Regions from separate parts of the Klebsiella terrigena genome, predicted to be linked through region 1. Evidence: predicted binding sites of a transcription regulator. Region 1 holds the regulator's gene; each other region holds the start of a gene.
The links. The regulator CRP, encoded in region 1, controls carbon source genes, mostly activating them, when cyclic AMP is high. The targets are predictions, from matches to a motif close to ATGTGANNNNNNTCACAT.
Positions count from the first base shown of each region.

Region 1 (8,054 bases):
TTGATTAATACGCCTGAGGTACTGGACGGCGTCAACGCGAAGCGCGAACGCTTTGTACAGCATCTGCAGCAGATTGACGCCCGCTTCGATCTGTTTAGCGATATTCGCGGTATGGGGCTGTTGATCGGTGCGGAGCTGAAGCCGCAGCATCACGGCCGGGCGCGTGATTTCCTGTATGCCGCGGCGGAAGCGGGGGTTATGGTGCTCAATGCCGGGCCTGACGTGATGCGCTTTGTGCCTTCGCTGGTCATTGACGATAGCGATATTGACGAAGGAATGGCGCGCTTTGCACAGGCGGTACAGCGCGTACTTAGCGCTTAGTTGCGCGTAGCCAGATGCCGTGATGCGGGCGCTGACGCCATGCCACCGATGAGATGGTGTGCATGGTGTTCAGATGATCGAGGATCCGCTGCAGGTGCTGCTCCATGGTGCTCAGCGGGCCGCGGGGCACGTCCGCATCCTGCGACTCCATAATATTCACCTCGCCGGCGCTACCCGGCCCGTCGGTATCCAGCCGCTGCTGACAGCGCTGTAGCGCAATCTCACAGGATTCAAGATAGCGCCGGGCCAGATCCGGCGTCAGCATATTGTGCTCGCGGGCCAGCGTGGTCATGGCGTTGATATGCTCGACAATAAACTGGCTATGGGTGACCCATAGCTTCATATCGTCAAGATATTGCGAGTTAAAGCCGGGCTCCTGCATCGCCTGATTCAGCGAGTTATACAGCGAGTTGTGTGCCTGGTTGACGCGCATCCGCCGATAGGCCAGCGCCGGCGCCTGGTGATCGTCGCTGAGAATAAGGCGGATGGCCTCCTGGTCCGCCTCCAGCGCGTCGTGGGCGTTTTTACGCAGCAGGCCGCTTTGCCACTGTGGCCACAGCCATACCATCCCGCCGAAGGCAATCAGACACCCGATAAGCGTATCGATAAGCCTGGCGACAATAAACTGCTCGCCGTTAAGCGTCAGCAGCTGCAGGGTATAAACCGCCGTGACGGTAAAGCCCACCATCGCCCAGCCGTAGCTCTTGCGAATAATCAGATAGCTCAACAGCGTGATAATTAGCATCGCGGTCAGCGTATAGCCCTCAGGGACGTGAAAGTGCAGCGTCAGTCCGGCAATCACCAGGCCGGCGAGGGTCCCTGCCGCCCGGTGGACGATGCGGACCCGCGTTGCGCCGTAGCCGTTCTGGGTGACGAAAAGCACCGTCATCAGGATCCAGTAGGGTTTGGGCAGGTTTAGCGCACTGCCCATCAGGCTCGCGGCGGTGAGCATCACGCAGATCCGGGCGGCGTTGCGTAAAGCCGGCGATTTGTAAGAGAGATAGTTTTTCAGCGCAGGCAGTAGCGGCAGGCGCCGTTCCTTATCGGCCATCAGGTTACGTGGGTACAGCGGACGCTGGGTGCGCAGCACCCGGGCAAGGCGGCTGAAGTGCCATGCGCAGAATTGCCCGACCGGGTTGTCGGGGTGCTGAGAGGCAATCTTCTCCAGGGCGCCGATCTGCTTATCCATGTTAAAGCGCTGCGGATAGCGGTGGTAGAGGATGTCATCCGCCAGCACCCTTAGCCGCGCGGCGACGGTTTGCGCATTCCAGCGGATTACCGCTTCCGCGTGGCTGCGTTCGACCAGCTTCTGCACCTCTTCCGGCTGATGCAGGCTGACGGAAATATGTTCCTGCAGATCGAGGGCAACCTGAAACGCCCGCAGCAGGCGCTTATGGTCGCTACGCTGATTGGCCGCCAGCATATGCATCTGCTGGTAGCACTGGGTGATCAGGTCGACGACCTTTTGCTGACGGGTCAGCAGCGGAGGCAGCGAGGTTGCCGGGTCGATATGCTGGGTCAGCAGGCTGTATTTGGCTTCACAATAGTTGGCCAGCTCCCGGTAGAGCAGGCTTAGCGATTCGCGCAGCGGCTGCTCGCGCCACAGCCAAAACCAGAACCAGTTGAATAGCCCGTACCACAGCGTGCCAAGCGCGTAGATCAGCAGCGGTTCCCAGATCGGCATATTGCCGGCGAGGCTCAGAGTAAAGATGGCGGCAATCAGCGAGGCGGGCAGCAGCCTCGCGTGCAGCGAGCTGATTTCTGCCGTGACGCCAAGGAGCAGGGTCAGGCCGCTGAGAATTAAAGGGAGCGGGATATCGTGCTGGAGAAGGAGCTGAACGATCAGGCTGCAGCCGGCAAAGAGCGAGCCGCCAATAATCAGGCGTTTAAAGAAGCGCTTATGCGGTGTATCAAGACCGGCGACGTTGCAGCATGCGGGAACCAGCGAGAACAGCAGACCCTGCTGCAGATGGCCGAGAAGGAGGCCTATTGCGACCGGCAAACACAGCACCAGCGTTTGCCGCAGTGCGTAGTTGACTTCCGGGTGGTAAATCAGCCTGCGCCACATAGAGGGAAAACAAAAACGGCGTGTTGCAGGAGCAACACGCCGTTTTATCAGCTTAACGCGTGCCGTAGACGACGATAGTTTTACCGTGTGCGGAGATCAGATTTTGATCTTCCAGCATCTTCAGAATACGGCCAACGGTTTCACGTGAACAGCCGACGATCTGACCGATTTCCTGACGGGTAATTTTGATTTGCATACCGTCCGGGTGGGTCATGGCGTCAGGTTGTTTTGCCAGGTTCAGCAACGTCTGGGCGATACGGCCGGTGACGTCGAGGAAGGCAAGGTTACCGACTTTCTCAGAGGTAACCTGCAGACGGCGGGCCATCTGCGACGAGAGACGCATCAGAATATCCGGGTTAACCTGGATTAGCTGACGGAATTTTTTATAGGAGATTTCGGCCACTTCACATGCGGTTTTCGCACGTACCCAGGCGCTACGCTCCTGGCCTTCTTCAAACAAGCCTAATTCACCGATGAAATCGCCCTGGTTGAGGTAAGAGAGAATCATCTCTTTACCTTCTTCATCCTTGATGAGCACAGCCACAGAGCCTTTGACGATGTAGTACAACGTTTCTGCTTTTTCACCCTGGTGGATCAGCGTGCTTTTAGATGGGTACTTATGAATGTGGCAATGAGACAAGAACCATTCGAGGGTAGGGTCTGTTTGCGGTTTGCCAAGCACCATGCGCGGTTATCCTCTGTTATAAGCTATCTCCGGGTGCCGACACTACACGGCATCCGGGCATGCAATCGTATTGTTTCCCTATGCCTGGGAAGCTGGCTGGTGATTTTTCTTCAGCCTGTAATGTGAATTCCTCTGCATACATGCAGTACATCAATGTAATACTGTAGCATCCTGACTGTTTTAGCATAGCTTTTGCCGCGTGTCTCCTGGTGTCTCGCTTCAGCATGATGCAGGTCGCCTTCCGTTGCGAGATTTGTTATGTACGTGTAATCTGTCAGGAAAATTGCAACCTTGGAGTTAAATTTTATGCAAGCTCGTGTGAAATGGGTGGAAGGGTTAACCTTCATCGGTGAGTCGGCTTCCGGCCACCAGATTTTGATGGACGGTAACTCCGGGGATAAAGCGCCGAGTCCGATGGAAATGGTGCTGATGGCCGCCGGCGGCTGTAGCGCCATCGACGTGGTCTCAATTTTGCAGAAAGGACGTCACGATGTGACCAACTGTGAGGTGAAGCTGACCTCAGAGCGTCGGGAAGAGGCGCCGCGCCTGTTTACCCACATCAACCTGCACTTTATCGTGACCGGCCGCGAGCTGAAGGATGCGGTCGTTTCGCGAGCGGTAGACCTGTCGGCGGAGAAATACTGCTCGGTGGCGCTGATGCTGCAAAAAGCGGTAAATATCACGCATTCGTACGAAGTTATCGAGGGCTAAGCCGGAAGGCCAGCCCGTGGCCCCGGTTTGCGTCGTGCAGCCGGGGTGTTTACCGGCTTAACCGATCTTTTTCCCTGCCATCAGCCGTTCAACCAGCGGCGCCATGATCAGCTCCATCGCCAGCCCCATTTTGCCGCCCGGTACCACCAGCGTATTGATATGCGAGATAAACGACCCTTGCAGCATCGCCAGCAGCCACGGGAAGTCGATATCCTGCAGGTTGCGGAAGTGGATCACCACAAAGCTTTCATCCAGCGAGGGAATACCTTTAGCGGCGAAGGGGTTCGACGTATCAACGGTGGGAACCCGCTGGAAGTTGATATGGGTACGCGAGAACTGCGGGGTGATGAAGTTAATATAATCTTCCATTGAGCGGACGACCGAATCCATCACCGCTTCGCGAGAGTGCCCGCGCTCGCTGGTATCGCGGATGAGCTTCTGGATCCACTCCAGGTTGACGATGGGCACGACGCCCACCAGCAGGTCGACATTGTGCGCCACGTTGTGCTGCGGGGTGACAACGCCGCCGTGTAGCCCTTCGTAAAACAGGACGTCGGTCGGCTCCGGCAGCGGCTGCCAGGGCGTGAAGGTGCCCGGTACCTGATTCCACGGCACGGCCTCGTCATAGGTATGCAGATATTTTCTCGACTGGCCGGTTCCGCTGCGTCCGTACTCGAGGAAGGTGTTTTCCAGCAGGCCGAAGTCGTTTGCTTCCGGGCCAAAATAGCTGATGTGCTTCCCCTGATCCCGCGCTTTGCGGATCGCCATGTCCATTTCCGGGCGGGTGTAGCGATGGAAGCTATCGCCCTCGACTTCGGCGGCACGCAGGTTCAGCTGGGCGAAGATTTTGCGAAAGGCGAGGCTGGTGGTGGTGGTTCCCGCGCCGCTGGAGCCCGTGACGGCAATCACCGGATGTTTGGCAGACATATCAACTCCCAGATTAAACGATGGTGTGGCGCCGCCTTAGCCGTGGAACTGCTTGCGGGGCATGATGTTGACCGTCTCGTGCAGCTCTGACCACACCAGTACGGCTTCTCCGCTTTTCAGCTGCTGTTTTACATCGGCGACCTTATCGGCCAGCGAGCGTTCATGTTCACCATAATCGGTGCCTTCGCGCAACACAAAGGTTTCAATCAGGTTATCCAGCGTTTCGGGATCCAGATCCTGCCAGGGAATAATCATTTTTTTCCTTCCAGCCAGCGCGTTAGCCAGTCCGGGATCCGTCTTTCCAGCCACATCTCAGGCCTGCGCAGCGTGCCGCCGACAAACCCGACGTGCCCGCCCTGTTCGGTCAGCTGGTACTCGACGTTGGCCGGTAGCTGCTCCTGCGGCGGAATGGAATGATGGTCCATGAACGGATCGTCTTTCGCGTGAATGATCAGCGTGGGTTTCGTGATATCGCTCAGACGCGGCATCGCGCTGCACTGGCGATAGTAGTCCAGCGCATCGGCAAAGCCGTGAATTTTGGCGGTGATGGTATCGTCAAACTCGCGAATGCGCCGCATGCCTTTGAGCTGGCGTAAATCAACCGGCAGAGAGCCCGGGTAGGCTTTCAGCTTGCGCGCGGCGTTCGCTTTTAACAGGTTCAGCAGATAGCGCTGGTAGACGCGGGAGAAGCCTTTATCCATATGGTAGCTGCAGGCCTCCAGCATGAACGGGGCCGACACGATGACCGCCGCGTCGAGCGGGACGCTGTCGCCCTCGTTTGCCAGCAGGCAGCCGAGCATATTGCCGCCCAGCGAATAGCCTACGGCGGCCGTGGGCGCGGGACCAAATTCGCGCTGCAGCCAGCGCAGGAACCAGGTGCCGTCTTCCGTCTCTCCGGAGTGGTAGATGCGGTTATTACGGTTAGGCTCGCCGCTACAGCCGCGGAAATGCATCACCACGCCGAGCCAGCCGCGCTGCATTGCCGCGTGGATCAGGCCGTGAGCGTAAGGGCTGTGCAGGCTTCCTTCCAGACCGTGAAAAACCACCAGCCGCGGCTTATGGCGGGCTGATTCGGGATCTTCGCTCCAGGCCAAATCGATAAAATCACCGTCGGGGAGTTCAAGGCGCTGCCAGTGTGGAGTAAAGCCCAGTTTGCGGCGGATCAGTCGCGGCAGCATGGTTTGCAGATGACGATTGCCCACGCCGCGCATTGGGTGAAACTCGCGCGAGTCGTCTTCGGGGGGCGTCATTTCTGTAGGGGTGATTTCAACCATAGCACCAGAGCAATTAATAAACTTATAAACACTATACCGCGCATGAAGTGCGCAGGTTAGCCAATATGTGATCTTATGGCCAGCTGGTGGAGATTACGCGAAAAAGAGCGGGCGCTATAGGGCCTTTTGTGGCATGAAGAGTGGCCCCGAAAGCTCATTGCCAGTGAACCGTCGAGGCCGCGCGCTCGGCCCGCAGGGCTTAGCCTTCCTGCAGCATCTGCTCCAGCTGTTCCTGCGCCTCCAGCCAGGCCATTTCGCACTCTTCCAGACCCGATTTGGCACTGGCCTGCTGCTGCAGGCAGGCGGTCAGGTCCGCTTTGCGGGATGCGTCATACAGGCCGCTGTCGCCCAGTTTCTCTTCCGCCTGCGCGAGCTGGGCGTTGAGCTTATCCATCTCTTTCTCAAGACGGGTAATCTCTTTACGCAATGGCTGAGTCAGGGTGCGCAGCTCCGCTTCCCGGCGCTTTTGGTCTTTGCGGGACTGGGCGCTGTTGCCGTTATCTTTGATCGCGTCAGACGACTGACTCTCCTGCTTCTGCGAGTCGCTCAGCCACTGCTGGTAATCTTCCAGATCGCCGTCGAACTGCTCAACCTTGCCGTCGTGGACCAGATAGAGATCGTCGGTGGTCGAACGGATCAGGTGGCGATCGTGCGAGACCACCACCAGCGCGCCTTCGAAATCAATCAGCGCTTCGGTTAAAGCCTGGCGCATATCGAGGTCAAGGTGGTTAGTCGGTTCATCGAGCAGCAGAAGATTAGGGCGCTGCCAGACGATCAGCGCCAGCACCAGGCGCGCTTTTTCGCCGCCGGAGAAGCGCTGGGTTGCTTCGTTGACCTTATCGCTCTGGAAACCGAAGCCGCCGAGATAGTCGCGCAGCTTCTGCTCCAGCTCCTGCGGCGCCAGGCGAGCCAGGTGCTGCAGCGGTGATTCATCCGCCCGCAGGAACTCCAGCTGATGCTGAGCGAAGTAGCCCAGCTTAATCCCTTTTGCCAGCCCCACTTCGCCCTGCAGCGGCTGCAGCTCGCCGGCCAGTAGCTTGATGAGCGTCGATTTACCGGCGCCGTTGCGTCCCAGCAGGCCGATGCGTGAGCCGGGAACCAAATTCAGCTTGATCGAGTCGAGGATAATGCGTTCACCGTAGCCAGCGCTGACTTTTTCCATCTTCAGCAGCGGGTTGGGCAGGCTTTCCGGCGCGCGGAAGCTAAAGTGGAACGGGTTATCGACGTGGGCCGGGGCGATAAGCTCCATGCGCTCCAGCATTTTAATGCGGCTCTGGGCCTGCTTCGCCTTGGTGGCCTTGGCGCGGAAGCGATCGATATAGCTTTGCAGATGGGCGACGCGCAGCTGCTGGCTTTCATACATCGACTGCTGCTGCGACAGACGGGTGGCGCGCTGTATTTCGAACGAGCTGTAGTTGCCGGTGTACTCGAACATGTTTTGCTGTTCGATATGCATAATTTTATCGACGATCGGATCGAGAAAATCGCGATCGTGCGAGATAAGGATCAGCGTGCCGGTATAGCTTTTGAGCCACTTTTCCAGCCAGATCACCGCATCGAGATCGAGGTGGTTAGTCGGTTCATCCAGCAGCAGGAGGTCAGAGCGACAAATGAGCGCCTGCGCCAGGTTCAGGCGCATACGCCAGCCGCCGGAGAAGTCGCTCACCGGGCGCTCCAGCTGTTCGTTGCTGAAGCCCAGGCCGTGCAGCAGGCTCGAGGCGCGTGAGCGGATCGTCCAGGCGTCAATGGCATCCAGCTTGCCGTGAACCGTCGCAATGGCGTGACCGTCATTGCGCTCGTTGGCCTGATTTAAATCGGCCTCGAGCTGGCGATATTCCCGATCGCCGTCAATAACATAATCAATGGCCGGCTGCGCTAGCGCAGGGGTTTCCTGATTAACCCACGCCAGCTGCCAGTTGCCCGGAAAGGTCATACTGCCGCCGTCGGCGCTAATCTCGTTTTTCAAAAGCGATAGCAGCGTGGATTTACCGCAGCCGTTTTTGCCCACCAGACCGACCTTCTGGCCAGGGTTGATGGTAGCGGTGGCGTTGTCCAGCAGGACGCGTAC
Region 1 is NZ_CP050508.1:401,174-409,227, forward strand. Features, by position in the region: gene argD (bifunctional acetylornithine/succinyldiaminopimelate transaminase) at 1-321, shown strand, start outside; gene HCK03_RS01805 (YccS/YhfK family putative transporter) at 311-2,389, opposite strand; gene crp (cAMP-activated global transcriptional regulator CRP) at 2,442-3,074, opposite strand; gene HCK03_RS01815 (OsmC family protein) at 3,381-3,785, shown strand; gene HCK03_RS01820 (phosphoribulokinase) at 3,843-4,712, opposite strand; gene HCK03_RS01825 (YheU family protein) at 4,749-4,967, opposite strand; gene HCK03_RS01830 (hydrolase) at 4,964-5,986, opposite strand; gene HCK03_RS01835 (ABC transporter ATP-binding protein) at 6,186-8,054, opposite strand, start outside.

Region 2 (8,054 bases), 1.1 Mb from region 1:
TCGAAGAGGCTTTTTTCAAACACTACGGCGAGCGGGTGGAAGCCGAAGTCATTTCGCCGGATAAAACCCCCGATCTGCCTAATTTTGCCGAAACCTTCGCCCGTCAGAGCAGCTGGGAGTGGAATTTTGGTCAGGCGCCGGCCTTTTCTCACCTGCTGGATGAGCGCTTTCGCTGGGGAGGCGTCGAGCTGCATTTTGATGTTGAGAAAGGGCATATCACCCGCACGCAGGTATTTACCGACAGCCTGAACCCGGCGCCGCTGGAAGCGCTGGCCGCGCGGCTGCAGGGCTGTGCGTATCGCGCCGAGGCGCTGCAGCAGGCGTGCGAGGCGTTACGGGTCGATTTCCCCGAGCAGGAACAGGAGCTAGGCGAGCTGTCCGCATGGATAGCGGGTGCGGTACGCTAATGGCGGGAGGCGGCTATCCGGCCGCGGCGTTCGCGCCTTAGCCGGAAACTGCGGCCCTCCCCGCATCGGGGGAGAGCCGTTCAGCTTACTCTTGATCGCCCAGCAGAACGGATTCCAGCGCGATTTTGATCATATCGTTGAAGGTGGTCTGACGCTCGGCAGCGGTGGTCTGCTCGTGCGTACGGATATGGTCAGAGACGGTGCAGATGGTCAGCGCTTTTGCACCGAACTCCGCCGCCACGCCGTAGATACCGGCCGCTTCCATTTCCACGCCCAGAATGCCGTATTTTTCCATCACGTCAAACATCGACGGGTCCGGCGTATAGAACAGGTCGGCGGAGAAGATGTTGCCGACGCGCGCGTCAACGCCCAGCGCTTTTGCGGCATCAACGGCGTTGCGCACCATGCCGAAGTCGGCGATAGCGGCAAAGTCATGGTCTTTAAAACGCAGACGGTTCACTTTGGAATCGGTGCAGGCACCCATACCGATAACCACGTCACGCAGCTTCACGTCAGCGCGCACCGCGCCGCAGGAGCCGACGCGAATGATTTTCTTCACGCCGAAATCGGTGATCAGCTCTTTGGTATAGATGGAGCAGGATGGGATACCCATACCGTGGCCCATAACGGAGATTTTGCGACCTTTGTAGGTCCCGGTGAAGCCCAGCATGCCGCGCACGTTGTTCACTTCACGCACATCTTCAAGGAAAGTTTCCGCAATGTGCTTCGCGCGCAGCGGGTCGCCCGGCATCAGAACAACATCAGCGAAATCACCCATCTCGGCGTTAATATGTGGAGTTGCCATCGTTTTATCCTTTTATATTTGAATGCATGAAGGGCGGGAAATTCCCGCCCAAATCCATCAGAACATGGCTTTGCCGTAGTCCATCGCGGAAGTCCCGAAGTAGCTCGCCAGCGTTTGGCCGATGTCCGCGAAGGTTTCACGGTGGCCAAGCGAACCGGGTTTAACCTTCGGACCGTAGACCAGTACCGGAATATGTTCCCGGGTATGGTCGGTGCCCTGCCAGCTTGGGTCACAGCCGTGATCGGCGGTCAGGATCAGAATGTCATCTTCCCCGACCAGCGCCATCAGCTCAGGCAGGCGGCGGTCGAACAGCTCCAGACCCGCGGCGTAGCCGGCGATATCGCGACGGTGGCCCCATGAAGAGTCGAAATCGACGAAGTTGGTGAAGACGATAGTCTTGTCGCCAGCCTCTTTCATCTCTTTGATGGTCGCGTCAAACAGCGCGTCCAGGCCGGTCGCCTTCACTTTTTTGGTGATCCCGCAGTTCGCGTAGATATCGGCAATTTTACCCACCGACACCACGTGGCCGTCTTTCTCATCCACCAGCTTCTGCAGCACGGTGGCGGCAGGCGGCTCAACGGCGAGGTCATGGCGGTTACCGGTGCGCTGGAAGTTACCCGCCTTGTCGCCGATAAACGGACGCGCAATGACGCGGCCGATGTTGTAGCCGCCTTCGGTCAGCTCTTCGCGCGCGATTTCGCACAGCTCATACAGCTTATCGAGACCGTAGGTCTCTTCGTGACAGGCAATCTGGAACACCGAGTCAGCGGAGGTGTAGAAAATCGGCTTGCCGGTTTTCATATGCTCTTCGCCGAGCTGATCCAGAATGACGGTACCGGAAGAGTGGCAGTTGCCGAGGTAGCCCGGCAGATTTGCGCGCTTAACCAGCTTGTCCAGCAGCTCCTGCGGGAAGCTGTTCTCGTGTTCCGGGAAGTAGCCCCAGTCGAACAGCACCGGCACGCCGGCGATTTCCCAGTGGCCTGACGGCGTGTCTTTACCGGAAGAGAGTTCGTGTGCCCACGCATAGGCCCCGACAACTTCCGCATTTCCATCCATTCCAGCCGCGATGGAACCCGTAGAACCTTCATGCGCTTTTACCAGACCGAGACGGGTCAGGTTTGGCAAATTCAGCGGGCCTTTACGGCCGATGTCGGCTTCCCCTTTGGCACAGGCTTGCGCAATGTGTCCGAGGGTATCTGCGCCAACGTCGCCAAAGCGAGCAGCATCTTCAGTCGCACCGATGCCGAAGGAGTCCAGCACCATAATAAATGCACGTTTCATATTATTCTCCGTACCTTTTGCGCTGCAAAAAAGCGATCAGATCAGTATACAGCTATTCAGTTATGCGACGATAGACCGTCGGCGTTTCTTTCGGTGCGGTATCGTCCAGTTTTATTGCCGCCTTCACGGCTTTGGCGGCCTCCTGCCAGCTGGATTCATCTTTCGCGTGAATCACCGCCAGCGGCCGCTGCCCGTCAACGCTATCGCCCAGGCGGGCCATATCGGTAAAGCCGACGCTATAGTCAATCGGGTCGGATGCCTGACGACGACCGCCGCCCATCGACACCACCGCCATGCCCAGCGCGCGGGTGTCCATTTCAGCGACAAACCCTTCACCGTCGGCATAGACCGCCTTGCTCAGCATCGCGGTCGGCAGATATTTATCATAGTTTTCAACGAAATCGTTCGGACCTTTCTGCGCAGCCACCATTCGGCCAAAGACCTCGGCCGCTTTACCGTTATCCAGCACCGCCTGCAGCTTCGCGCGCGCGTCGGCATCGTTCTGGGCCAGCCTGCCGGAAATCAGCATTTCAACGCACAGCGCCATGGTCACGTCAAACAGACGAGGATTGCGATATTCGCCGGTCAGGAACTGCACCGCTTCGCGGACTTCGACGGCGTTACCGGCGCTGGAGGCCAGCACCTGATTCATATCGGTCAGCAGCGCGGTGGTGCGCACGCCTGCGCCGTTGGAGACGCCAACGATCGCTTCGGCCAGCGCAGCAGAGAGTTCGTAGGTCGGCATAAAGGCGCCGCTGCCCACCTTCACGTCCATCACCAGCGCATCCAGGCCTTCAGCCAGCTTTTTCGCCAGAATAGAGGCGGTGATCAGCGGAATCGAGTCCACCGTCGCGGTAATATCGCGGGTGGCGTAGAAGCGCTTGTCGGCAGGCGCCAGCGAGCTGGTCTGCCCGATGATAGCCACGCCAACATCCTTAATGATGTCGCGGAAACGGCCGTCGTCCGGGAAAATATCAAAACCGGGGATCGCTTCCAGCTTGTCGAGCGTTCCGCCGGTATGTCCCAGTCCACGACCGGAGATCATCGGCACGTAGCCGCCGCAGGCGGCAACCATCGGGCCAAGCATCAGCGACGTGACATCGCCCACGCCGCCGGTGGAGTGCTTATCCACGATCGGCCCGTTAAGATTGAGGCTTTTCCAGTTCAGTACGGTTCCTGAATCCCGCATCGCCATGGTCAGCGAAACGCGTTCTGGCATAGTCATATCGTGGAAAAAAATGGTCATCGCCAGCGCGGCTATCTGCCCTTCGGAGACGGTATTATCGCGTATCCCGTTGATGAAAAATCGAATTTCATCATCGCTCAGCGCGTGACCATCACGTTTTTTACGAATAATTTCTTGTGCGAGAAACAAGGTAACCCCCTGAGGAATAAGGTCAAACACGACGGGCGGCGTTATCTGCGCCCGTGCTAAAATCCTGAAGCCCGGCCGCACGTTGCGCCGCCGGGGATCTCCCGGCCTCGGCGCTAGCGCGCCTCGTCCGGGATACGGTTATGTCACCGTTACGCCTTAGTAGCTGCTGGCGCTCTTACCGTCGCCGTGGCCCAGCGCTTTCAGCAGGCTAGCCAGCAGGCTGGAGGCGCCGAAGCGGTAGTGGCGCGAGTCGGCCCACTCTGCGCCGAACAGCTCATCGGCAATCGCCAGGAACTGCTGCGCGTCTTCCGCGCTGCGTACGCCGCCCGCTGGCTTAAAGCCTACGGTTTCCTGAACGCCCATATCGCGGATAACTTCCAGCATGATGCGCGCGCTTTCCGGCGTGGCGTTTACCGGCACTTTACCGGTAGAGGTCTTGATGAAATCCGCGCCCGCTTTGATGGAAATTTCGGAAGCTTTGCGGATCAGCGCTTCTTCTTTCAGCTCGCCGGTTTCGATGATCACTTTGAGCAGAACGTTAGCCGCCGCGCAGGCCTCTTTACAGGCTTTAACCAGGTCGAATCCAACCTGCTCGTTGCCGGCAATCAGCGCGCGGTACGGGAATACCACGTCAACTTCATCGGCGCCGTAGGCGATCGCGGCACGGGTTTCCGCCAGGGCGATATCGATATCGTCATTACCGTGCGGGAAGTTGGTCACCGTGGCGATATGAATATCCGGCGTGCCCTGCTCATTCAAGGTCTTACGAGCAATCGGGATAAAGCGTGGGTAGATGCAGACTGCCGCTGTGTTACCGACCGGCGTTTTCGCCTGATGACACAGCGCGATCACCTTCTCATTGGTGTCGTCGTCATTCAGGGTGGTCAGGTCCATCAGCTTCAATGCGCGCAGGCTGCTTGCAGATAAATCAGTCATTTCATACTCCGACGGCGTATTGCCGGTTCAATAGTTTGTCACCTTGCGAGTCTGTTACTATTGTAACATCACCTCGCCGCTACACTTCGACATCCATCACAGTTAATGAAAACTAATTACTAACTTGCATAACCATAATGAGATGTAAATCACATAAAAATACCAGTACCCACCATCTCAGCGACAAGTTTTCTTTAAGCATAATCAGAATTCCTCATCGCGCGACAATGTTATTATTATAACATACAAGCAGCCTGAAACTCGACACCAGCGCGCACATATTGTGCTAAAGAAAGAGGATTTACGTGATTATAGATTGAAAAACAACGATTTTAATCAAAACCTGGAAATGATGGAATTCTAACAAACACAGGAACCGTAGCGTGAGTTTTGCCGCAGCGACGGCCGAGAGGGCGGGTTTCGCTTGTTAAGCGATGTGTTATAGCGTGCCGAACAGCGCTTCGGTGTTGCTCAGGAGGGCCTGGGCGATAACATCTGCCGGCTCCTGGCGCAGCTCGCACAGGGTGGTAAAGACCCGAGCCGCCTGCTCCGGGCGGTTTGGCTCTCCCTGAAAGCCGTTTAGCGGCATATCCGGCGCGTCCGTTTCCAGCAGCAGCGCCGACAGCGGCAGACGAGACATGACCTCGCGCGTTTTACTGGCGCGGGGATAGGTAATGGTGCCGCCAACGCCAATTTTGTATCCTGCCTGCACGAAACGCTCCGCCTGCTGCAGGCTGCCGGCAAAGCCATGCACCACCCCGGTACGCGCCAGAGCGTGCTTTTTCAGCAGCATCGCCAGCTTATCGTGGGTGCGTCGCGAATGAAGGATAACCGGCAAATCATAGCGCTTTGCCAGCCTCAGCTGCGCCTCAAGCACCGCCTGCTGGCGATCAAACTGCGGATCCTCGCGATAGAGATCGAGGCCAATTTCCCCAATCGCCACCACCTTTGCGCTGCGCTGCTGCAGGCACGCCTCAAGCCGCTGAAGGCTGCTCTCATCATGACGTTCAATCACTATCGGATGTAGGCCCAGCGCGGCATACAGCGCATCATGCTGCGCAGCCAGGGCCAGCACGCGGGGAAAATTGTCCGCCTCGGTGGCGGGAACAATAATCCGCATCACTCCTTCACGCGCGGCCCGGGCGATGCTGTCCGTTTCATCATCGGCAAACGGCGGGAAATCGAAATGACAGTGGGTATCGATAAATTGTCGCATCACGCCAGATCCTCATTATCGAAGCTGGCATCGTTGGCCTGCGCGGCGTCAATCAGGGTTGCCTGGTGCGCATCGTTGGCCACGGAAGCCGGCGGCACCACCACCGGCGCGGGCACCGCGAGACGCGGCATATGCCGCAGCAGCGGCGGACGGTCCGCCAGCAGCTTGCCCACCGTTGCCAGGAAATAGCGGCCGCACTGACGGCCGGTTTTATAGTCCTCAAGCAGCGCCGGCAGCCGGCTCCCCAGGGCCATACTTTTTAACGGCTTCTGCGGGTAGATTTCGAGGATCCGCAGCTTATCCGGCGGCTTGTCAATAAACTGCTGGGTGGCGCGGTAGGTGGCCTCATGGTGCTGGACCAGATTGACAAACGGCTGCAGGCTGCTTTCGCCGAGCCAGCGCTCCATACGTTTAAACCACTGCGGGGTATAGTACATCTGCGACGGAACCGTGCGGATCACCACAATCGTCTGCGCGCCGCGTTTTGCGGCCTCCTGCACCGGGATAGCGTCGCTGACGCCGCCGTCGAGATAGCTGATACCGTCAAGCATCACGCCGCTGCGATAAAAACCGGGGATCGCGCTGGAGGCGCGGATCTGATCGAGCCACGTGGACTGCGTCGGGGAAAAGTAGTTAGGGGTATAGTCATCACCGCGGCAGGCGCACATCCACAGCTCTTTGCCCTGCGCAAACCGATCTTCGGCGTAGCTCATCGCCAGAGGCATTTTTTGCGCCGTGGTCCCCACCAGCCAGTCGAGGTCGATAAGATTTCCGCCGCGCACGAAGCGCATCGGGTCAAAAAACTCGCGAGCGGTGGTGTAACGCGTGATGACCTTGCGCGCGTAGCCCTGCTGGTTGCACATATAGGCTGACAGATTTTGCGCCCCGGCAGAGGTGCCGAGCATAATGTCAAAAGGGTTGAATCCGGCGCGCATGAACTCATCCAGCACCCCGGCGGTAAAAATCCCCCGTTGCCCTCCCCCCTCACACACCAGGCCAAGCTTGCCCGGGTGAAAAGGTTTAACCGATAATGGCGCAATGTTGCCAAGCGTGACGGGAATTCGATGCCCCACTCTGTCTTCCTGTTTGCTTATTCTATCGACTCAAGGTAACGCAATTTTTAACCCCCTGATACAGCAAAAGCCAGTCATATAGACTGGCTTTATGTAAAACACTATTTCATCAATACGCTTAATGCCACTCTGGCCTTAGCATCTACGGGCGCCGGCGCCCGGTAAACAGGCTGACCAGGAACAGAATAATACCGACGACAAAGACAATTTTTGCCGCCCAGGCTGCCGTACCCGCCAGGCTACCGAATCCTAAAGCGGCGGCAATTAAGGCGATGACCAGAAAAATAATGCCCCATCGAAACATAATGCTCTCCTTACCATAGTGGATAACGGTCGCTTTTCTACGCGCTCAGGTCGCGCAGGCACCAACCCTGTCGTGCTCTGATTAAACGGCAGTCGCCGAAAAATTTATTTAGTGAACGGTGTTATTGGACGCTGAGGTCATTTTTCACGGTTTTTACGCCGGTGACGGCTTTAGCTATCTCAACGGCGCGTTCTGCCTGCTCACGAGACGCCACCGTCCCTGACAGACGCACAGTGCCAGCGCTGGTTTCAACCGTCACCTTCCGCGAAGGGACAATATCGTCGGCCAGCAGCTTCGCTTTGATTTCACTGGTAATCGCCGTATCGCCCGCGTAGCCCTTCAGGCTTGCAGGCTGCTCGTTGGCGACGCTCAGCTTGTCGTTGACCGTCGAGACGCCCTTAACCTCTTTCGCTATTTTGACCGCCTGCTCTTTCTGCTCGGTACTCTCTACCGAGCCGCTCAGGGTGACCGCTTTATTCTCGGTTTTCACCGAGATATCCGTGCTGCGGATGCTTTTATCATCGATCAGCGCCGCCTTAACTCTGGCGGTAATGGTGCTGTCGTCCATAAAGTCGCCGACTTTATTCATCGAGCTATCGACAGCCTGCCCGGCGCTGTTGGCAACGGACTTTGCGCTGTCCGTCGTTGAGTTGTCCG
Region 2 is NZ_CP050508.1:4,861,511-4,869,564, forward strand. Features, by position in the region: gene lplA (lipoate--protein ligase LplA) at 1-407, shown strand, start outside; gene deoD (purine-nucleoside phosphorylase) at 493-1,212, opposite strand; gene deoB (phosphopentomutase) at 1,270-2,493, opposite strand; gene deoA (thymidine phosphorylase) at 2,546-3,868, opposite strand; gene deoC (deoxyribose-phosphate aldolase) at 4,025-4,804, opposite strand; gene HCK03_RS22790 (TatD family hydrolase) at 5,244-6,023, opposite strand; gene HCK03_RS22795 (patatin-like phospholipase family protein) at 6,020-7,093, opposite strand; gene HCK03_RS22800 (DUF1328 domain-containing protein) at 7,236-7,397, opposite strand; gene osmY (molecular chaperone OsmY) at 7,519-8,054, opposite strand, start outside.
Region 2: the regulator CRP is predicted to act here: its motif matches at 4,942-4,959, upstream of deoC (deoxyribose-phosphate aldolase).

Region 3 (8,054 bases), 780 kb from region 1:
CGGAGCTGCTGCAGGTAGTCAACCTCTCGGGGCTGGCGGAAATGAAGGTGACCGAGCTTTCCGGCGGCCAGCGTCAGCGGGTTGCCCTGGCGCGCGCCCTGGCGATTGAACCGGACGTGCTGGTGCTGGATGAACCGCTCTCCAATCTCGATGCCAAAGTCCGCCTTAACGTCCGCCATGAAATAAAAGCGCTGCAAAAGAAGCTCGGCTTTACCTCATTAATCGTCACTCATGACCAGCAGGAAGCGCTGGTGATGGCTGACCGTATCGCCGTATTAAATAACGGCAGGATTGAGCAGCTAGGGACGCCAGAAGAGATATATCAGCGTCCGGCCACGCCTTTTGTCGCCGATTTTATGGGGGCCGATAATAAAATAAATAGCCGCGATATCCACACCCTCGACGGTATTCACTGGCGCAGCCCACAGGCATATTCCGCTACCGATTCTGGCGAGCAGGTTATTTATTTCCGCAGCACCGATGCGGCGCTCCTTTCAGTCGCGGATAGCGCGCCGCAGGAGGGGCTGACCCTCGACGGCATCGTCGAACAAAGCGCCTTCCTCGGCCATTTATATCGCCACAGCGTGCGCTGCCGCGACCGCCTGCTGCTGGCGGATTCTACCCGCTGCTGGCCCGCCAGCTCCCCGGTCAGGCTGCACGTGCCGACGCCGGCGCTGCATATTTTTCCTTCATCTCATGCAAGTTGACATCATCGTGTTCATTCTGGGGATAAACCATGTTTACTAAAACAAACGTTGCGCTAGCGACCGCCGTACTCCTGAGCTACGGCGCGCAGGCCGATACCATCCTGAACGTCGCGACGGCGGGCGATCAGAATATGGTGGATTACGTAAAAACCTGGCTGGGGCCAAAGTTTGAGGCCGCGCATCCGGGCGTTAAGGTGCAGGTTATCGGTACCGGGCCGGGGGACGCGGGCTCGAACAAAATTATCGAAAAGCTGACGGCGCAGAAGGCGAGCGGCGCCAGCAGCTGGGACATTGACGTCGCCGTAGTGCATCAAAAAGCCGGCGGCGAGCTGGTGGAGAAGGGGCTGTTAGAGAAGTACCGTCAGCAGATTAAGACCGGCAGCCTGGTCAGCGCCGACAACGCTAAAAATGCCCTCGGGGTTAACGTCGATGGCTACGTGATGCCGATGTTTTTAAGCCAGACCGCCATTGCCTGGAACAGCGAGACGATCAAAACCCCGCCGGCCTCCTACGATGAGCTGGTGGCCTGGGCGCAGAAAAACCCGCAGGCCTTCGGCTATAACGGGATTAAAAACGGCATGTCCGGGGTCAGCTTCGTGGTGGGCTGGATGTACGCCTACGGCACTGACGCCCAGCGCCTCTCCTCCCTGCCGTACGATAAAGGCGTGGAGAAAAACTGGGGCCAGGCCTATGAAAAACTGAAGGCTTTTAATAAAAACGTCACCTTTACGCCGGGCAACGCCGGGACGCTCGATATGCTGACCCGCGGGGAGATCGCGATGGGGCCGGTGTGGGTGGACATGTTCTACAGCTGGAAAGATCAGGGCAAACTGCCGCCGTCGATCAAGCTCTCCCTGCTGGCGCCGGGCATGCCGGGTCAGCCGATGTATTACGTGACCCCGGCGAAGGCGGCGAATCCGCAGCTGGCGCGCGAGTTTATCGAGCTGGCGACCAGCCCGGAGGTGCAGGCGCAGGGGATCGTGAAGCAGTTTAACTGGTATCCCGGCATCGATGCGCAGCACGTTAAGTCGCAGCTGGACGCGGGGACGTGGCAAAAGCTGTTTGCTGAGATCTCGCCGCAGGCGCTGGCGGAATACGGCAAAAGCTTCCCGATTAGCGCCTATTTTGACGATATTAAAGAAGGCTACGAAAGCCAGGTCGCCAACTAATCTTCGTCGATGCCCGGGGTGGCTGCGAGTCGACCCGGGCGTTTCTCCTTGCTGATATCAGGTTTGCTATGCGTATTTCGCTGAAATATCTGCTGCTGGTTGCTCCCGCTGCGCTGACCATCGCCGTGCTGTTTTTATATCCGCTGGGCTTCTCGCTGATTGCCGCCTTCACCGACGATGCGCAGCGGCTGACCCTGGCCCACTTTCGCAAAGTCTATGCGCTCTACTCCACCGATATTCTGTTTACGCTGATCGTCGTGCTGAGCTCCGTGGCGCTGCTGGCGGTGATTTCCATCACCCTTTCCGCGGTGATTACCCTGTCGTCCTGCCGGCCGATCGTGCAGATGCTGGCATTTTTATATCGGCTGCCGCTGTTTATACCCTTTATCGTTGCGGCGCAAATGATGCGCACCTTTCTGGCCAAAAACGGCTTAATGAACAATGCGCTGGTTGCCAGCGATCTGCTCACGCCGATGGAGACTCTCTCCTGGCTGGGCTGGAAGGGCATTATTATCACCTTCGTCTGGAAGCAGCTGGCGTTCGCCACGCTGCTTATCTGCGGCGCAATGGCGGCGCTTGAGCGGTCGCAAATTCTGGCGGCGCGCAACCTGGGCGCCTCTCGTCCGCGGATCCTGTTCGATATTATTCTGCCGCAGGTGCTGCCCGCCATCGGCGTGGCGCTGGTGCTCTCGACCGTCACCATGATGTCGGTGCTGTCGGTGCCGCTGATGATAGGCGTCGGTACGCCGACGATGATCACCGTTGATATGGCGTTTCGCGTGAACTCCTACGGGGATTACGCCGTGGCTAACGCCCTCGGCGTCGTGTCGCTGCTTATCTGCGGCGCGCTGTCGTGGTTTTATCTGCGCCACAGCCTGCGGCAAAAAGGGGGAGAATAATGAAGGAGGTTACGATGACGTCACCCGCGACGCTGCTGGCGAAAGGGCGGAGAAAGCTGAACGCCAGCCTGCCGCTTCAGACGCTGCTGCTGGTTCTGATGCTGCTGGCGATGTTTGGCCCGCTGCTGAATCTGCTTATCTGGACGGTGGCCGAAAGCTGGTTCTTTCCCCACAGCCTGCCCAGCCAGTGGGGGCTGAAATACTGGTATCAGGTGTTCAGCCCCTATAGCGATGTTTCGGGCTCTCTGCTGACCAGCGTGCTGATTGCCGTGCTGTCGGTGCTGGTGTGCCTGCTGGTTTCGATCCCCGCCGGCTATGCGTTATCGCGGCGAGGGATGCCGCTGCGGGTGGGCTTTATGCTGCTGTTTCTTATTCCGCAGGCGTTCCCTAACCTGACGGTATATATGAATATTGCCCGGCTTTTCTATCAGTGGGGGCTCAACGGCACCGTGGTCGGCGTGGTGCTGGTGCACAGCGTGCACGGGCTGATGTATTCGGTATGGATCTGCGTGGCGGCGTTCTCGGCGGTCGATCCGCTGCTGGCAAGAGCGTCGCGCAATCTGGGGGCCGGGGCGGTGTATACGTTTTGGCATATCGTTTTGCCCCAGGCATCGCCGGGGATTATTGCCGCCAGTATTTTTGTCTTTCTGGAGTCGCTGGACGAGTTCACCGGCACCTTTTTTGTCGGCGCGCCGGATATCACCACGCTGCCGCTGCTGCTATACAACGCCAGCATGTCGGGAAACTATCAGGTGTCGTCTATTACCGCGCTGATTTTATTACTGCCGTCGCTGCTATTTATGCTGGTTATTCATAAATTTATGCGCCCGGAAATGCTGGCGAAAATGGGCAAATAGCGCTCAGGCTACCCGCCAGTAAAAACGCTTCCCGGTGGGAAGCGTTTTTATTATCAGGTCATCATCATCGGCCACTCTGGCGGCGTCTGGCTCATCACTTCAACCATGACGTCTTTAATGTTGCCCCAGATTTTGGCAACGTCGATCAGCGTGATGCCGAGCAGGCCGGTGGCAAACCAGCAGGCGGCGACCAGCCCCAGGCAGCTGCAGATGACCGCTAAGCCGGCATAGTCGCTTTTACGTAGCTGAATATTCATCGAGCTGGCTAAAAACATCAGCACTGCGCTCACCAGCGGCCAGCGCAGGAGTATGACACTGGTAGTAATGGAAGCCATTAACCTGATCCTCAAAGAAAGTCGGGGGCCTTTGACAACCTGGCGAGACTAACGATGACGTGACGCTCTGGCTATCGACGGGCAAACAAACGTATAATGAAACAATGTTTCCGTTTCATTAGGATGTGTGAACTATATCACATTTGTTCTTTTATTCACCAGCCAAAAATTGCGTTTTTTATGTACTTATAAACCATTTAAATATTGTGGCTAATGACGCGGTGCGCCATAACCATACCCGCTATGATGCTGAAGCTAATGCATTAATACGATGGATTGTTTTTTTGCCAGGCTTATATCTACGGGTTTTATTACCTGTTCGCGGTAATCATACGGATAAACCGAATCAGAAAGCGGTGCCGCTCTCATTATGTCGAGAATGTTTCTCGATTGTTCTATAAGTTAGTATTATTCATCATTATCAGCTGTGGGGTTTTTACCCTCAATAGCCGAATGCTAAATGACCGGGCGTTGTATAGGCGCAGGCATCTGCCATTGTGGACTTTTACCGTGATTAAGGCGTATCGCATGGATAAAAAGCGGAAATGAGTCGTAGCGCGCCGCATAAGGCGTTGAGAATATTAGGTATTACCCTGGTTATCCTGCTGCCAGTGGTGCTGGCATCGTGGCTTGCCCAACACCGGGCCAGGGTGGAAACTGACGACCAGCTCCGCGCGTTTTCTCAACTGGCGCTGCAGAAAACCGAAATGGTGATTCATGAGGTCGAGCAGGCGCGTAAAAAGGCCATGCAATATCAAGGGATAATATGTTCGCCGCAGCACCAGCGATATATGCTGGATATTGTTCGCAGCCTGCTTTACGTCGAAGATTTAATCTATGCGGAAGGCGCTGATTTCTTTTGCTCAACCGTCGTTCATCCCGATACGGTCTGGCATGTTGAGACGGCTAATTATATAAAAAAGCCGGATGTTGCCATCTATTACTATCGCGATACGCCGTTCTATCCCGGTTTTGCCATGACCTATATGCAGCGCGGTCACTATGTCGCGGTTATTAATCCGCTTTCCTATAGTGCGTTAATATCCAGCGATAGAGATTTAGCCTACGGCCTGTTCGATACCAAAACGAATCAGTTCTTCTCCGTCAGCAAAAATACCAACGCCGCGGCGTTACGTCCGCTGATCCGCAGTGAAGACACCTTTTTCCAGCAGGATCGCCGGGTATACACCGTTGCCCATTCGGCGAACCGCCCTATCGCGGTGATCATGTCCACCTCGCGCGTTGGCTATTATCAAAATCTATATGACCAGAGCATGCTTACTCTGCCGCTGGGCCTGATTGGTAGCGGGCTGATGTTAATGCTGTGGCTACGAACCCGGCGGCAGTATCACTCCCCGCGCAGCAGGCTGCAGCGCGCGCTGAGCCGTCGCCAGCTGTGCCTGCACTATCAGCCGATCGTCGATATTAAAAATAACCGCTGCGTCGGGGCCGAAGCGCTGCTGCGCTGGCCCGGGTGCGATGGCCCGGTGATGAGCCCGGCGGAGTTCATTCCGCTGGCGGAGAACGAAGGGCTGATTGCGCAGGTGACGGACTACGTCGTGGATGAGGTGTTTGCCGATCTGGGCGAATTCCTCGCCAGCCATCCGCAGCTGTACGTCGCGATTAACCTCTCGGCCACCGACTTCCACTCCGCGCGGCTGATTAGCCAAATTAGTGAAAAGGCGCAAAGCCACGCGGTATGCATCAACCAGATTAAAATCGAAGTGACCGAGCGCGGGTTTATTGACGTGCAGAAAACGACGCCGGTGATTCAGGCCTTTCGCGAGGCGGGATATGAAGTCGCCATCGATGATTTCGGCACCGGCTACTCCAACCTGCATAACCTCTCTTCGCTCAACGTCGACATTCTCAAGATCGATAAATCCTTTATCGATACGCTGACGACCCACGGCACCAGCCACACGATCGCCGAGCATATTATTGAGATGGCGCGCAGCCTGCATCTGAAAACCGTGGCCGAGGGCGTCGAAACGCTGGACCAGGTGAAGTGGCTACAGAAGCGCGGCGTCCGCTACTGCCAGGGCTGGCATTTTGCCAGGGCGATGCCGGTGCAGGAGTTTAAGCAGTGGCTGGTGAAGGCGCCAGCGCTGCTTAACGCCTGCGCGCAAACCCGTCAGGCGGAAATCTGATGGCGATAGTCGCTGGGCGTGCGGTCATACTCCCGGCGGAACACCCGTGAAAACGTCTGCTGCGAGACGTAGCCCAGATCCATCGCGATATCGAAAATCGGGCGCTGGGTGGTTCTGAGGGCTTCAGCGGCCAGTAACAGCCGACGTTGGCGAATGTAATCACCCAGCGTCTGATGCGTAACGGCGCGGAACATCCGCTGGAGATACCACTTCGAGTACCCCGATTTTTTGGCGACTACATCAATGTTAAGTGGTTGATCGATATGTTCATCAATCCATTCAATAAGCGTTTGGATAATATCCTGATGGGACATAAAGCGGCCTCTCTCTCAATTCTCGATTCGTCGTTTTGTCTGCGGGCGAGTATAATTCCTCAAGTTAACTTGAGGTAAAGAGCTTTATGGAAAAGAAATCACCCCGTATCAAAATGCTGTTGACCCCCGGCGAAGTGGCAAAACGTACCGGCGTTGCCGTCTCGGCGCTCCATTTCTATGAAAGCAAAGGGCTGATTCACAGCCAGCGCAATCCGGGCAATCAGCGGCGCTACCGTCGTGACGTGCTGCGCGCGGTGGCGATTATCAAGATTGCGCAGCGCATCGGCATTCCGCTGGCGACTATCGGCGACGCCTTTGGCGTGCTGCCAGAAGGCCACAACCTAAGCGCCAAAGAGTGGAAGCAGCTATCGTCGGTGTGGCGGGAAGAGCTGGACCGGCGCATTCATACGCTCACCGCGCTGCGCGATCAGCTGGATGGCTGCATCGGCTGCGGCTGCCTGTCACGACGGGACTGCCCGCTGCGTAACCCGGGAGACAAGCTGGGTGAAGAGGGGACCGGCGCGCGGCTGCTGGAGGATGATTAAAAAACTAAAGCGCCACAACAGGGCGCTTTAGTTGTTTTCCGGTCTTTGTCTTTCGCTCTATCCCGCTGGTTCACAGGAGGGTTTCCCCCGACATCGGCTCCCCTCAGTATTGCGCAACAAGTTGATGGAGGTTCCGGATTGCGCCGACACCTTAATTGTGGCACATCCCCTTAAATCCACCCGCTTATTTTGGCGAATTTTTCCCGTCATTCACCGCCAGTTCCTATAGTTAATTTGAACAAACGACGGGAGAGACCCATGCTGACGGTACATCACCTTAATCAATCGCGATCGCAGCGCGTGCTCTGGGCGCTGGAAGAGCTGCAGCTGCCCTATCAGATTGTCTGCTATCCGCGGCAGAAAAATATGCTGGCACCGCCGGAGTTAAAAAAAATTCACCCGCTGGGCAAATCTCCGGTCGTGGAGGATAACGGCTACGTGCTGGCGGAGTCCGGGGCGATCCTCGAATATCTGCAGGAAACCTACGATAGCACGCAGCAGCTGCGGCCGCAGGCGATGGCGGACAGGCTGCAGTACCGCTTTTGGCTGCACTATGCCGAAGGCTCGCTGATGCCCCTGATGCTGATGAAGCTGGTCTTTTCCAGCCTCGGCAAGGCTCCGGTGCCGTTCGGCATGCGCACGCTGGGCGGCGCGCTGGGGAAGGGGATGCAGAAGGCCTGGCTGGACCGGCAGATTGCGACCCACGCCGGCTTTATCGAAGATCACCTCTCCCGATGGCCGTGGTTTGCGGGCGAAAACCTGAGCATGGCCGATATCCAGATGAGCTTTCCGCTGCTGGCGCTGCAGTCGCGCGGCGGAATTGACGGGCTTGCGCACATCGCCCGCTGGACGCAGCGTATCGAGCAGCGTCCGGCCTGGCAGCGCGCCATTGAGCGCGGCGGCCCCTTTACGCTACCGGGTGCCTGAGGCATCACCTTTTACGATGGCCGAGGCGAATTGCTATCAGCGCAATACAAAAATGTTAGTAGATTGCGCATGGACGATAACGTTTGCGCATCGGCTGGTTATTTCCTGAACGTCATAAGCGAAATTTAGCGAAATACGACAAACTTCAGTT
Region 3 is NZ_CP050508.1:5,222,679-5,230,732, reverse strand. Features, by position in the region: gene HCK03_RS24540 (ABC transporter ATP-binding protein) at 1-707, shown strand, start outside; gene HCK03_RS24535 (ABC transporter substrate-binding protein) at 737-1,876, shown strand; gene HCK03_RS24530 (ABC transporter permease) at 1,945-2,775, shown strand; gene HCK03_RS24525 (ABC transporter permease) at 2,790-3,632, shown strand; gene HCK03_RS24520 (YjcB family protein) at 3,686-3,967, opposite strand; gene HCK03_RS24515 (EAL domain-containing protein) at 4,513-6,117, shown strand; gene soxS (superoxide response transcriptional regulator SoxS) at 6,102-6,431, opposite strand; gene soxR (redox-sensitive transcriptional activator SoxR) at 6,518-6,976, shown strand; gene HCK03_RS24500 (glutathione S-transferase family protein) at 7,235-7,903, shown strand.
Region 3: the regulator CRP is predicted to act here: its motif matches at 4,093-4,110, upstream of HCK03_RS24520 (YjcB family protein).